DNA from 3 places in the Neobacillus sp. BP17 genome. Region 3 is predicted to be linked to each of the others. Evidence: riboswitches for the same ligand, from Rfam matches in the RefSeq annotation. Region 3 holds a riboswitch; each other region holds the start of a gene.
What was found. Region 3 has a riboswitch for cobalamin ahead of AC4QJR_RS12460 ((2Fe-2S) ferredoxin domain-containing protein). Riboswitches for the same ligand answer to the same signal wherever they lie in the genome.

Region 1 (5,073 bases), 250 kb from region 3:
TTATCCATTATCCCGCATACATTGTCAGAATCGATTCTTGGACAGAAGGGTTCAGGGGATATTGTAAACTTAGAATGCGATATGATAGGAAAATATGTTGGTCATTTTATAACTAATTTTTCTAATCAACCTCCGCAAAAAAGCAGCAAGGGGATAACCGCTAATTTTTTAGAAGAGCATGGATTTTTTTAAATAAAATTGAAAGGGGAGATAACTGTGTTTAATACAATTGATGAAGCATTATCGGACCTAAAGGAAGGTAAGGTTATCATTGTCTGTGATGACGAGGACAGGGAAAATGAAGGGGACTTTATTTCCCTTGCTGAAAAAGCTACACCTGAGGTCATAAATCTTATGGCCACTCACGGCCGAGGCCTAATTTGTGTGCCTATTGACGAGGATTTAGCTAATAAGCTTGACTTACATCCAATGGTTACCAACAACACAGATCCGAAACGAACTGCCTTTACTGTCAGTATCGATCATAAATTCTCTACCACTGGCATTTCTGCTTTTGAAAGATCCGCAACAGTTTTGAGTATGGTTGACCCCGAATCAGAAGCCGGTGATTTTTTAAGACCAGGACATATTTTTCCACTCGTTGCTAAACAAGGTGGAGTTCTGAATAGAAATGGGCATACAGAAGCAGCCGTTGATCTTGCCAAATTATGCGGTGCGAAGCCTGCAGGGGTTATTTGTGAAATTATGAATGAGGATGGGACGATGGCCCGCGTTCCTGATCTTTTCAAAATTGCAGAGAGAATGAACCTTAAAATGATTACGATTAAAGATCTAGTTGAATATAGAATGAAAAATGAACGAATGGTTAAGCGGGAAGCATAGATTACCGCTCTAAAGCTAAACTACACAAAACATTTGATGGAGGCATACACATGGGAAATATTTTTGAAGGAAATTTAGTTGGTTCTGGGTTAAAAATTGGAATAGTTGTTGGACGTTTCAATGAATTTATTACTAGTAAATTATTAAGCGGTGCACAGGATGCACTTAAAAGACATGGAGTTAGTGAGTCAGATGTGGACCTTGCGTGGGTTCCGGGGGCATTTGAGATTTCATTAATCGCTCAAAAAATGGCCAATAGTAATAAATACGATGCGGTTATTACACTTGGAACGGTCATTCGCGGTTCAACTCCACATTTTGACTATGTTTGTAATGAAGTAGCAAAGGGTGTTTCTGCGATCAATTTGAAAAGTGGCATTCCTGTTATTTTTGGAGTGTTAACAACGGATTCAATCGAACAAGCCATTGAACGAGCTGGTACAAAGGCAGGAAATAAAGGTTGGGATGCAGCAACGGCTGCGATTGAAATGGCAAATTTATGCAGAAATATTGAGCAATAACTTGTTGTAAAAAATCATATACAAATCTTTTCTCATTTTCTATAATAAAAATAACAAAAAAATATTATTTTAAATTTAGGTGCTAAAATCTTCTCATATGATTTTAAGCTTAAAAGGGAAGTTGGTATAAGCCAACGCGGTCCCGCCACTGTAAATGGGAGCAACCTATATTGTGTCACTGTCGTATACGATGGGAAGGCATAGGAAGCGATGATCATGAGCCAGGAAACCTGCCTAATTCTTGTGCGCCAATAACCTACGAGGATAGGAAGGTGTTGAAGGCTAGACTCTCTTTACTTATGCTAGTAACCTGAATCTATCAAACCAACATCTCCATTTCATTTTGGAGATGTTTTTTGTTGTTATCCACGTATTTTGTTTAGCACAAGAAAAAATTTATTTTTTGTTACATACATGATACTTTACAAAGAAAGCAGGGAGAAAAATGAAGAAGTTGTATTCATTGCTGTTAGTAGTATTATTGACAGTAGGAGTGTTAGCGGGTTGTGCTGAAAAGAAAGACCAGGTAAAGGAAGATTCAAATACTAGTGTAGAGAAGAAAACAGCGGAAGTTACCTATCCACTTACGATTACAGATGCAACCAAAGCGGAAGTTACTATTGAAAAGAAACCAGAAAGCATTGTTTCTCTGATCCCAAGTAATACTGAAATTGTTTTTGCCTTAGGTCTTGATAAGGAAGTAGTGGGAGTAACCGATTTCGACAATTATCCAGAAGCGGCAGCCAAAAAGGAGAAAGTTGGCGGCCAAGAAATAAACTTAGAAAAAATTATTTCCTTAAAGCCAGATTTAGTGTTAGCACATGCCTCTTGGGCTTCTAGTTCTGAAGCTGGGCTTCAGCAGTTAAAAGATGCAGGGATTCCTGTTTTAGTTGTTAATGACGCGCAAAACTTTGATCAAGTCTTTGATTCTATAGATTTGATTGGGAAAGCCACTGGTGAAACAGCAAAAGCTGATGAAATCATCACTGGGATGAAAGATAAATTAGCAGAAATTAAAGCAAAGGCTGGAGAGATAAAAGAAAAGAAAAAGGTATTGGTTGAGGTTTCACCAGCTCCAGAAATTTATACATCTGGAAAGAATACGTTTATGGATCAAATGCTAAGTGTAATAAATGCTGAAAATATTGCTAACGATCAAGAAGGCTGGATCAAAATTGACCAAGAAGCCATGATTAAACGAAATCCTGATGTTATCGTCACTACCTATGGATTCTATGTTAAGAATCCTGTCGATCAAGTATTAACAAGGAAGGGCTGGGAAACGGTCAACGCTGTAAAGAATCAGCATGTAGTTGATGTGGATTCTGATCGTGTGACTCGATCAGGCCCAAGGATTGTTGAAGGAGTAGAAGATCTTGCGAAGGCTGTCTATCCTGAAGTTTTTAAATAATAAGTATTTAGCCTATTGTATAGCTGGAATTTTCCTAATTCTTTCTATATTAATAGGTATTTCGATAGGAACGGTTTCGGTTCCAATCTTAACTATCATAAAGATTATTAGTGCAAAGTTATTCGGGCTCATTTCCTTGGAGAAATTTGACCCAATGTATACGAGTATTGTCTTAAATATTCGGTTGCCTAGAGTGATCTTATCAGGTCTTGTCGGAGCTTCCCTTGCTATTGCAGGGGCAGCCTTTCAAGGGCTGCTTAGAAATCCGTTAGCAGATCCTTATACATTAGGTGTATCCTCTGGAGCGTCTGTGGGGGCGGTGTTGACCCTGTTTTTTCAGCTTTCCATTCCCTTCATAGGATCCTTTACATTACCATTGTTAAGTATCTTATTCTCTTTTTTTACAATCTTCCTAGTTCTCATGTTTGCAAGTAAAATCGAACAATCGATGCGAGTGGAAACCATTATATTAACAGGTATTATTTTCAGTTCCTTTTTAGGAGCCATAATTTCGCTTATGATTGCACTAACTGGGGATGAACTCCGGCAGATTATAGGCTGGCTTTTGGGAAGTGTTTCAATGAGAGGCTGGGATTACATAAAAATTATTTTACCCTTTTTCATCATTGGCTCATGTTTATTGCTTTTTAATGCCAAGGAGCTAAATGCGATGTCATTTGGGGAAGAACGGGCACAACATATTGGTGTTAATGTACATAAAAGAAAGCTCTTAATCTTGACTGCAGGCTCGATATTAACAGGGGCAGCCGTTGCGGTGTCAGGCACCATTGGTTTTGTTGGTCTGGTCATTCCACATTTGTCGAGATTATTATGGGGTCCTGATCATCGTCAGCTTCTTCCTTTGTCTATCATAACGGGGGCAGGTTTTTTAATTTTAGCCGACTTGATTTCAAGAATGATCATTTCTCCAACAGAATTACCCATAGGTGTTATCACTGCTTTAATTGGGGCTCCGGTATTTGCAATAATCCTGCTACAAAGAAAAAGGATGGAAAGAAGTGGTTAATGAATGCTAAGCGTTCAACAGGTTTCTGGCGGATACACGAGTGAAGCAGTACTGGAGGAGATTTCTTTTGAAGTGGAAAAGGGAGAACTTTTTGGAATCCTCGGACCGAATGGAAGTGGGAAGACAACCCTTTTAAAAATGCTAAGCGGTATTTTACCAATCCAAAAAGGTGAAATCCTTATCAACGGAAAACGGCTCCAGCATTACAAGGCAAAACAATTGGCCAAAATAATTGCTGTCCTGTCCCAACATTCCTCACAATCTTTCTCTTATACGGTGAAAGAGACCGTTTCACTCGGGCGTTATGCCCATCAAAAGGGTTTGTTTCAATCATGGGGTTCCGGCGATGAAGAAGTTGTTCAAAGAGTAATGAAGCAAATTGGTGTTTCAAGATTCCAAAACAAAAATATTCAGGAGTTATCAGGAGGGGAAAAACAAAGAGTTTTTCTTGCACAAGCTTTAGCCCAGGAGCCTGAAATTCTTTTATTAGATGAACCAACAAATCATTTAGATTTATCCTATCAAAAGGAATTGTTAGATTTCTTAAAACAATGGACATCAGAAAATCGTTTAACGGTCATCTCTATTTTTCATGATTTAAACCTTGCGGGGCTTTATTGTGACCGGCTGCTCCTCCTTGAAAACGGACGGATTAATATCAATCACATTCCTAATGAGGTACTTCGTGAAGAACGAATCAGAGACGTCTACCATACCGACATTCAAAAACACCCTCATCCTAGAGTCGCTGCGCCACAGATGGCATTATTACCAAAAGTAAATCACAACAATATCATGTTTACAATTGATGAGTCGAGGTTACAGATGTCAGAAGAATGGATTGAATTAACTTCTCCAATGCCGTTAAGAACCATGTCCTCAGGAGTAATTGGTTCGGGGACTGGATGGCATCAGTCGTTTGTGAATCGACATGTCAATAAGGATTACGAATGCAGTGACCATCGCAGAGAGATGGCCTTATTTCTAAAATCAAAAGGGTTTGAACCGTCGGAAACAGTGGGCATGATGACAGCAGTAATTTTGGAAGATGTTGTTTACAAAAGATATACGGGTACTGGCTTCTCGATATTTGTAGTGGTAACAGCAGGGGTTGGAAATGCGATTGATGCTTCCAAAAGTGAACTACATTCATTTGACATGGTACCTGGAACCATTAATACATGGATATTTATCGAAGGGGAGTTAACTGAAGAAGCCTTTATTCAAAGCATCATGACTGCCACTGAAACAAAGGTTAAGGCAATGAATGA
Region 2 (5,073 bases), 540 kb from region 3:
ATAAAATATGCATGCTGCATTTCATCTCGTTGTATATAACTAATCATCGTACTGGTCTTAAGCATTTTTTGCTGACGGGCAAGGTGATAGAAAAAAGCAAAACCAGCATAAAAATATATACCCTCAAGATTTATAGAATTCACTCCAAGTTGAAATAAATTTTGAGGTGTTGGATTCTTTCTGAAACTCTCATATGCATCTAAGATCAGATCGTTTCTTTTTCGAACAAGGGGATCATTTTTTGCTTGATTGAACCTTTCTTTTTGTTCATGGATGGGTACAAGAGAACTTAATATGTACGAATAGGACTCATTATGCACCGCTTCCTGCTGAGCAATCACCGCGAATATTGCTTTAAAACTAGAATCTGTCACATAGTCCATCACTTGAAACATGGTAGGTGTTTGCAGGCTATCTAAGGAAGCAAGTTGTGTATTAATTCGTAAGAAAACATCTTTTTCTGTTGCACTAAGAAGATCCCATTGTTTAATATCATCTTGCATATTAATTTCTTGTGCTTTCCAAAAATTTGATAACAATGTTTGATATAAATCGTAGATCTGCGGGTAAGCAATATCATTCCAGTTGAGCAATCCAGATGATTGTCCGTTAATAATTCCAGTGGATTTATTAGGAAAATCAGGGTTTAGCAATTTAATTCTAGGCAGTGGGTTGTGAATATCCATATAAATAGTTCCTCCGATCGATGTTAATAGTTGTTAACTGTGGCATGCCTCACATTCTTCAATTTCAGTTTGGGAAGTGCTTCTGACATAATAAGTGGTCTTTAAACCTTGCTTCCAAGCTTCCATATGAAGGTTTAGCAAGTCTTTTGCCTTTATATCGTGCCTTACATAGAGGTTAAAGCTAATACCTTGGTCAATATGGCGACCTCGTGCGGCATTCTGTTTAATGCTCCATATTTGATCTAATTCATGTCTCGAACGACGATAATATTCGTATGTTCTATGATTTAAATCAGGTGCAGTCACTGTAAATTTAAAGTTCTTCTTTTCCTCTGCAAATTCAACTGAATAGATGGGATCGATTCCATCTGTGGAACCTCCTATTTTCGCCGTTGAGGAGTTGGGTGCAATCGCCATCAACCAACCATTCCGGATCCCGTGAATTGAAAGATCCCTCTTCAGCTGATTCCACCTATTTGATTTGTAACCTTTCCGTTCAAAATACTCTCCGGTATGCCATTCAGAACCACTAAACTGGCTATAAGCCCCCTTCTCCTTTGCCAGCTCCATTGACGAACTGATAGTATGGAACGCAATTTCCTCATACAAACGATCTGCATAATTAACCGCCTCACCAGATTCCCAGTACATCCCTTTTAATGCTAATAAGTGGTGCCAGCCAAATGTACCAAGCCCAACGGCTCTGTACTTTTTATTCGTAACCTGAGCCTGTCCAACCGTTATGGTATTTAAATCAATCACGTTATCGAGCATTCTTACCTGAATACGAATGAGACGTTCTAAGACATTCGCCGGTACTGCTTTTGCTAGATTAATAGAAGATAAATTGCAAACAACGAAATCTCCTGGTTTCCGAACAATCACGATATGCCCTTCATCATTCTGATATTCGTTCACAATCGTCGTTGCGGACATATTTTGAGCAATTTCTGTACAAAGATTACTGCAAAAAATGGAAGTTCGACCTTTACCCAATACATGCTTATTTGGATTTTGTCTGTTTACTTCATCACGATAAAACATGTACGGGGTGCCTGTCTCTAATTGAGCAACCATGATCCGTGTCATGATATCCATGGCACGGTAAGTTTTGCGAGGTAGAAGCGGGTTAGCTGCGGCCTCTTCATATTTTTCGGTAAAATATTTAACATCTGTTTCATCATAAAAGTCCTCTAGTCCAAGCGGATTCCCCTGTTCATCCTTCCAGCCCATCATTTGTTTTACTTGATGAGGACAAAATGTATGCCACTGTCCTATACTTCTACCGTGCTCATCTTTCACTTCCAACTTTTTCATAAAGAGGTCTGGTATGGAAACACCTGTGAAAATATCATGGGCTTTACGGCGTTCATCCCCATTATTTGTTTTCAAGTCAAGAAACCCGTTCATGATATCTTTATGGAACAAATCAAGGTACACAGCAATGGCCCCTTGACGCTGACCTAACTGATCAACACTGACAGCTGTATCATTTACCAATTTTATCCACGGAACCACACCAGATGAGTTTCCTTTAAATCTCTTAATATCGGAACCTAGGGCGCGAACTTTACCATAATAGATTCCAATTCCTCCGCCATCTTTACTTAACCGGGCAATATCCCAATTATTTAAATAAATGCCATCAAGTGAGTCATCTACTGTATCAATAAAGCAGGAAGAAAGCTGCCCAAAGCTTTTCCCCGCATTTGCAAGAGTCGGTGTGGCAACCGTCATATATAAATGACTTAATGCCCAATATGCCTCCTTCACAAGATGCAGGCGTTCAGTCATTTTTTCATCCTTCATGAGGGTCATTGCAATAATCATGAACCGTTCCTGGGGAAGTTCATAAACATTTCGATTATAATCTTGAGCAAGATAACGATCCGCTAGTAAAAATAACCCTATGTAATTAAATAATAAATCATGTTCTGGATTTATCTCTTTCGCCAGCTGGTCGATTTCATCCTTACTATATAAGTTTAAAAGATCATTAGAATAGATCCCTATATCTGTTAATTCTTTTATTAAGTTATAAAAATCTCCATATTTTAGAGAACGTTCATATCCGCGACTTTTTGCAGCCTTTCCATATAGTTCATTCAGATATAAACGGGCAGCGACAAATGTCCAATCCGGCTGGTCCATTGCGATTTGATTCACTGCATATACTAGAGCTTGTTGATTTGCTTCTAGTTCTGTTACATCAAGTTGACTTAGTTTGTTTCTAAGTTCCATTGTATTAATCTGATATTTCTCTGAAACTTGTTCTATAGATTCTAAAACGTAATTATGTTCAGATTGCAGTTCCTCAATTTTCATTTCATTTCCCCCTATAATAAAAAAATCCGCTCAACGGGAATTGAGCGGATGAAACGATAACATTACAAAAGGAAATAATTAACTATCCATGCCTCCTGTCGCCACCGTTCATCTTCTCAATCCCCGAAGAAGTTGAAACATCTTAAGAAAGACAGGTCTCCTGACTCATGCTTCTATCTACTTTGAACCCTTCCCATATAAGTACCTAATAGATTAGACAATCTTATACAGTGGTTTGTTCATTTCGTCAGCATTTACAGTTGCGGGGGCAGCTCTGGATTTACACCAGATTCCCTATTAAGCCACAATGGGCATCTTCTCTTAAGGCTAACACAATATATAGTTGTTTTTTTAAAAATAAAAACAATATGTAGTGAATCAATGTTATTAATAATAGTATAGTCTTTATGATATTTCAAGTCTATTATTTTTTTAAAATGAAACTAATTTGATTGAATATCCGTATATGAAGAAAGACCAAATTGAAAAGAGGCATTTTTATGGGGAACATTATTCTATTTACATTGATTATTGGGATAGCTGCTGCGCTTGTTCTAATACCAATTTTTAAACCTGAAAAGGAAAGTAAAAAAGAGGGAAAAACACTCAAAATCGGCGTGTTCATTGCACTTGTTTTGATACTCATGATAGCAGTGTTTGTATTCTATTATTTTACTAATTATGATAGAAATTTCACCTCGGTATGGCCGTTAGCTATTCTCCTAACCGCTGTTGGGGCCGTTCTTGCCAAAGGCACAGAAAGAGTACTTAAAGGAATTCTCTTCCTTGCAAGTCTAGGCCTTGGAATTTATTTCTTAATCGCATTTATCTTTAATGCTGATCAAAAGTATGAAGTTGCCAAGATGGATGAAAAGGTTGAAATTCAAACTTTTGATGAGAAAGAAACACCTGCCAGTGTTCCACCGCAGTTTGCACGCAATAAAATGAAAAAAGCGTTTGGACAAGTTCCGAACACAAGCTATTATGAGCTTGGGAACCTGCAAATTCAAAAGCTGAACGATGACTATGTATATATTGCACCTGTGGAGTTTTCCGGATTTTTTAAATGGTGGAAAGGAAACAGTACACCTGGTTACTTTACCTTAAGTGCAACGGATTCTAGTGCGAATCCTAAATTCATCAAATCAGAAATGATATTTACCCCTTCCTCTTATTTTAATAAAAATATTGAGCGGCATATTCGTATGAAATATCCGAAGAAAATTTTCTTTGGCGGTGTTCAATTAGAAATTGACGAGAATGGAAAACCCTTTTACATCCGTACTTATGGGAAGTTTATTTCCGCCCGAAATGGATTTACAGCTAAAGGTCTGGTTGTCGTCGATTCTAAGAATGGTGCAATGAAAGATTATCCATTAGCAGATGTCCCGGAATTTATCGATGGCGCAGTTTCGCCAGAAGCCGTTAGTTTGCAAAACAGCTACTACGGGAATCTTGTTCATGGATTTTGGAATAGTGTCTTCGGTAAATCTGACGTGAAACTTCCATCAGATGAAGGCACGGAGTCAAATGTAAGCCCCATCTTTGATGAGAATGGACAGATGTACTATTTTACAGATTTCACTAGCCCGAAAGAAGGCGTCGATTCCATGCTCGGGTACTCGCTGACCAACTCACGAACAGGAAAAGCAACATTTTATACCGGAAACCCAGAGCAATCTTATATGGATTCACAAGGGGCATTGCAGATCATTGAGAAGAAATTTATTGAAAAGAAATGGCTTGGGCAAATGCCGATTCTCTACAATTTTTATGGTGAAGCCAGTTGGTTAACACCTGTATTAGACTCAAATGGTTTTCTGCAAAATTACTTCATTGTTTCTGCAGCGAATCCAGAAATCTCCGTATACGCCAGCACTCCTAATGAGGCCCTTAAGCAATATAAAACCGCCTTACAAAGGGGCAAAGGTACGGTAGACGGAAGCTCGAAAGCACAAGAAAAACAAATCACCGGTACAGTGATGAGAGTCTATAAGGAGAAAAACGGGGATTTCACCATTGTCTCCTTCTTATTAAACAACCGCCAAAACTTTATCATTTC
Region 3 (5,073 bases):
CACATAGAGGATGGGGATATTCTCGTAACCACATTCACGGATCCCAGCTGGACACCGCTGTTTGTATCTGTCAAAGGCTTGGTGACGGAAGTAGGCGGACTGATGACCCACGGATCCGTCATTGCGCGCGAATACGGTCTTCCGGCCGTTGTTGGAGTGGAAAACGCCACGAAGGAAATAAAAGACGGGCAGAGGATCCGGGTGAACGGTACAGAAGGGTATATTGAACTTTTATGATTGTATGTCTCATATAGAAAACTATGTAATTAGCTTAAGGTTATCGACTTCTTCCCACCGAAGCCATCGCCAACGTCCAGTCACCCAACCAATGTAGTGATTGGGTGAAAAGAGAACAATACAACTCTCTGGTTTCATCTAACTGAATGTCCAATCACCTCCAACTCCTTTTGCATATATTGGATTACTCTAATCCACTATGCAAGGAAGGTGAGCTCATGAAGAAAGTGGCCATCTTGGGAGGAGGGGTGGCTGGCCTAAGTGCGGCACATGAACTGGCAGAAAGAGGGTTTGACGTAACGGTATACGAAAGCAAAACCATTCCGGGTGGAAAAGCACGCTCGATTCCTGTTCCCCATTCCGGGACGAGCGGCAGAAAAAATCTACCGGGAGAACACGGATTCCGTTGCTTTCCCGGATTTTATCGTCATATCATTGATACGATGAAACGAATCCCTTTTGACCAAAAGCAAAGCGTTTATGATCAATTAGTAACAGCTCGGGAAATGGGACTTGCCCGCTTTGATCATAAACTAGTCGCAATCTCCACTTCCATTCCGAAATCGATGACCGGTATCAAAAAGAACTTGAAAGCATTGTTCGATTCAGATTGGGGACTTACAGAGAAAGAAGTGGTTTTCTTTACGGAGCGGCTTTGGCAGGTGATGACGAGCTGCAGGGAACGAATCATGGATGAATATGAAAGGATTAGCTGGTGGGATTATCTAGATGGAGATAACCAATCGAAGAACTTCCATGAAGTGTTTGCTTCCCTTTCCCGCTCATTGGTTGCCGCGAAATCTACAGAAGCAAGCGCCAAGACCTTCGGTACGGTTCTTTCCCAACTCCTTATCGGTATCCTTACACCGACTAATGATTCGGACCGAGTCCTGAACGGACCCACCAATGAGGTGTGGATCGATCCATGGATCAGCTATTTGAAACAAAAAGGAGTTCGGTATTTTACCAATGCAACCGTAAGCGGCTTTCACCTCAATGAAGGCAAAATCACGGGTGTCCATATCAATAGGGCAGGAAAGGACGAGTATGTCAATGCAGACTTTTACTTAAGTACTCTCCCGGTGGAAGCCATGGCCCCACTAGTTTCCTCTGAAATGCTTAGGGCGGATCCGGCGCTGATAGGATTGAAGAGGCTTGTCAAAGATGTTGATTGGATGAACGGGCTCCAGTTCTTTATGAAACGGGATGTGCCCATTGTAAACGGCCATCTGATCATTATGGATTCTCCGTGGGCGATTACGGCCATTTCACAAAAGCAATTTTGGAACGGAAAGGATCTTCAAGACTATGGGGATGGCCAGGTTAGGGGCATTATTTCGGTTGATATTTCGGAATGGAACCAACCAGGCATCCTTTTAGGAAAAAAGGCAATCCATTGCACGAAAGAAGAAATTAAAGAGGAAGTATGGGCACAGCTGAAAAAAGCCTTAAATCACGAAGAAGTGTTGCTTCGGGATGAGGATGTACACTCTTGGTTTTTGGATCCGGACATTCATTTCGACGATTCCGGCAAAATGATCAATAGTGAGCCTTTGCTTATAAACAAAGTTTTTGCGTGGAGCTTAAGACCCTATGCTTTTACAAAGATCCCCAATCTCTTCTTGGCTTCCGATTATGTGCGTACAAATACCGATCTGGCGTCGATGGAAGCGGCCAATGAGGCGGCCCGCCGAGCGGTCAACAGTATACTTGATGCGGCAGATTCAAAGAAAAGGAAATGCAAGATTTGGGACATGTATAAATTTGACCTATTAACTCCCTGGCACATTCACGATTGGATTCGCTATAGGAAAGGGCTCCCCTGGAATGGCGGCTCCTCCTTCTGCTCAAGGGTTGTCTACTTCCTCCTCAATGCAGGTAAATATGCTTGGGGAAAAGTCCAACAGTCTAGATGGTTTTGGTAGCCTAACCTGAACGCAACGCATTCAACCATATTACTAAAGGAAGTACATGGAACGTGAACGTGTGCTTCTTTTTGTATTGTAGACCATTTTAAAATTCTAATTTTTTCCAGAAGATGATGAGACATTCTTCTAGAGTCATTTAAGAATTTGTTTCATAATCTTCTCAATCTTCAGGGAAAAGTCAGACTTTTGGCAGGCAGTCAAACAAGATAGAAGGCTTGACACTTTAAAAGCCATAGCCATAAATGACTACATTTTTGCCGTGAATGAAGCGGTGAATAACAAGATGATGCATTATGCTGGCGTCATGACAGAGGAGTCAATATTCTTATTAAAAAAAACCAGACAAGATCGCTCTTCTGAGGTGACCAACATGGATTACAAAATAAGGGAATGAAAAAAGCACTTGATATATTATATTTGTTAGACTAGTATAATTATTATCTCTTAAAATTACATATGAATTTGTTAACAATTAGTTAAGATGCCTTTAGGGCTTAATAGGGAATCTGGTGCAATACCAGAACTGTCCCCGCAACTGTAAGTGTGGACGAAATAGACAAACCACTGAATCGATTATTTTTTTGTCGATACGGGAAGGGTCTAGAGTAGGGAGAAACACAAGTCAGGAGACCTGTCTTAGCTTTTTTAGTTTCGATTACTTCGGGGGTTGAGAAGATGGAACGTTTAGGCAAAAAGGAGTATTTAATATTTTCTTTTTGTGCTGACGTTTTATCCGTTCAACTAATGTTGAACGGATTTTTTTGTGTTTGATTCTAAATCTTTTTGAGGTCTCATAGTTTAGATGTAGATTAAGAAGAAACAAGCTTTAAAAAATTGAATAGATTAGGGATAGGTGCACATGAAAGAAAAATGTGCTTAAAAGGGAAGTACGGTTTAAATCCGTCACGGTACCCGCCACTGTATGGGGAGTTCATTGCAAATGTCACTGAAGGAATTCGGGAAGACGCAAAGGAATGATGAACCTAAGTCAGGAGACCTGCCTATACCTAAAGAGCTTCAATCAACCTACGGGAACATAGGTAGAAGTGCTGAACATACATCGCTATTTTTTTGTGTGTATAAATTCTGCACCCCTATGTCCATAGGGGTGCTTTTTTTACGTAAAAAACGAAAAGGAGAGTGTGACATGACTACTTGGAATTTACAAGGGACGAAACACCATGTTTTCATTTGCAACGGCAGCAGCTGTATGAGAAAGGGTGGGGAGGAAGCAACACAAGCGATTCGGAATGAAATCATCAATTTAAACTTAGATTCACTCATACATACAACAAGAACGAGATGCAATGGGAGATGTAAGGACGCTCCCGTTGCCATCGTCTATCCGTCCGGGACTTGGTATAAAAATGTAACCCCAGAAGTGGGAACTACAATTGTAAAGCGTCATCTGGCGGAAGGTCATTGCCTTCAGGAGCATGCGATCTATCAATATTCCGAAGCAGGATTCATGCAGCCAGAAGGGTCGGAATGCGTCGAAGGAGTACAAAAAGCGGATAAAGAAAAGATGTAACAGCGGATTGTAGCTGGAGTCTAGCTTGGAAATTTGGAAGGTGGCGTAATAGTGTGAAAGGCAAATTATTGGTGATTGGTTTTGGCCCTGGTGATGAAAAACATATTACCGGACGGGCAAAAGAAGCTATTCAAGAAAGTGATATCATCATCGGCTACAAAACCTACGTTGATTTAATCAAGGTATTAATAACTGGAAAGCAAATCATCAGCACAGGTATGACAGAAGAAGTGAGCCGTGCCCAGGAGGCTGTGAAGCAAGCTGAGCTAGGTTACACGGTAGCCGTCATTTCGAGCGGGGATGCCGGTGTATATGGAATGGCAGGACTGGTCTACGAAGTGCTAATTGAAAAAGGCTGGAAAAAAGACTCAGGGGTAGAAGTGGAGGTGGTCCCTGGCATTTCCGCGATCAACTCCTGTGCTGCATTATTAGGCGCGCCGGTCATGCATGATGCCTGTACGATCAGCTTAAGTGACCATTTGACACCTTGGAGCTTGATCGAGAAACGAATCGAAGCGGCCGCTCAAGCTGATTTTGTGATTGCCTTATACAATCCAAAAAGCGGGAGAAGAACACGGCAGATCATGGAAGCACAAAAAATCTTACTAAAATATCGCTCCCCAGACACCCCTGTAGGATTGGTAAAGAGTGCTTTCCGTGATAGTCAAAAAATCGTCTTAACCAATTTACAAGAGATGCTAGAACATGAAATTGGCATGTTAACCACCGTTTTAATTGGTAACTCTTCCACATTTTTTTACGATGGCTTGATTATCACACCGCGCGGTTATCAACGGAAGTATACATTAAATCAGGCAATACAGCCGTTGAAACCACATCAGCGTCTGCAGAAGGAAGCTGAACCATGGGCACTGGAGCAAGCGGAAGATGTAACATTGGTGAACAAAAAACTAGTCACCCCTACCTCAGTGAAAGAGTCGCCAAGAGAGCTGGCTGAGGAAGCCTTGGAAAGGATCCTTGGTGAGGACGATGGACCATCCCAAGGTTTAATGGTGAAGCAAGACTTTCAATCTATTTTTGAGGTAGCGGTCAGCCCAGGTGTCGCCAATAAAAAATTTACAGCGAGTCAGATGGTCATTCTTTCCGAAATCGTTGGAGAAGAAGGGGTCATGGAATACACACAAGACCATTATATGAAGCTGCAAATTTTAACCTCTAAGCCTGATGAGATTATTGAAAAACTTACGGCGGCCAACTTTTTGATTGCTCCTGTTGGCGACGTATTAACTGTAAAAGCCTGTGATTTTTGTGATGGAGAAAAGAAGGATTCCATCCCTTATGCCGATGAGCTGCAGGAAAGGCTTGGCGGCATGGAACTCCCCAAAGAATTGAAACTGGGTGTGAATGGCTGCGGCA

Region 1: linked by a shared signal. The riboswitch ahead of AC4QJR_RS11130 (ABC transporter substrate-binding protein) and the one ahead of AC4QJR_RS12460 ((2Fe-2S) ferredoxin domain-containing protein) in region 3 are both predicted to bind cobalamin.
Region 2: linked by a shared signal. The riboswitch ahead of AC4QJR_RS15070 (ribonucleoside-diphosphate reductase subunit alpha) and the one ahead of AC4QJR_RS12460 ((2Fe-2S) ferredoxin domain-containing protein) in region 3 are both predicted to bind cobalamin.

Annotation. Positions count from the first base shown of each region.
Region 1 covers NZ_CM184198.1:2,319,048-2,324,120, forward strand. Annotated here, with positions in the region: gene ribE (riboflavin synthase) at 1-192, shown strand, start outside; partial or broken gene ribB (3,4-dihydroxy-2-butanone-4-phosphate synthase) at 217-837, shown strand; gene ribH (6,7-dimethyl-8-ribityllumazine synthase) at 894-1,364, shown strand; cobalamin riboswitch at 1,425-1,616, shown strand; gene AC4QJR_RS11130 (ABC transporter substrate-binding protein) at 1,810-2,775, shown strand; gene AC4QJR_RS11135 (FecCD family ABC transporter permease) at 2,741-3,802, shown strand; gene AC4QJR_RS11140 (adenosylcobinamide amidohydrolase) at 3,806-5,073, shown strand, end outside.
Region 2 covers NZ_CM184198.1:3,103,776-3,108,848, forward strand. Annotated here, with positions in the region: gene AC4QJR_RS15065 (ribonucleotide-diphosphate reductase subunit beta) at 1-686, opposite strand, end outside; gene AC4QJR_RS15070 (ribonucleoside-diphosphate reductase subunit alpha) at 720-3,011, opposite strand; cobalamin riboswitch at 3,146-3,345, opposite strand; gene AC4QJR_RS15075 (hypothetical protein) at 3,512-5,073, shown strand, end outside.
Region 3 covers NZ_CM184198.1:2,566,574-2,571,646, forward strand. Annotated here, with positions in the region: gene ppsA (phosphoenolpyruvate synthase) at 1-237, shown strand, start outside; gene AC4QJR_RS12450 (hydroxysqualene dehydroxylase) at 456-2,162, shown strand; partial or broken gene AC4QJR_RS12455 (transcriptional regulator) at 2,329-2,487, shown strand; cobalamin riboswitch at 2,628-2,818, shown strand; cobalamin riboswitch at 3,000-3,184, shown strand; gene AC4QJR_RS12460 ((2Fe-2S) ferredoxin domain-containing protein) at 3,313-3,696, shown strand; gene cobJ (precorrin-3B C(17)-methyltransferase) at 3,750-5,073, shown strand, end outside.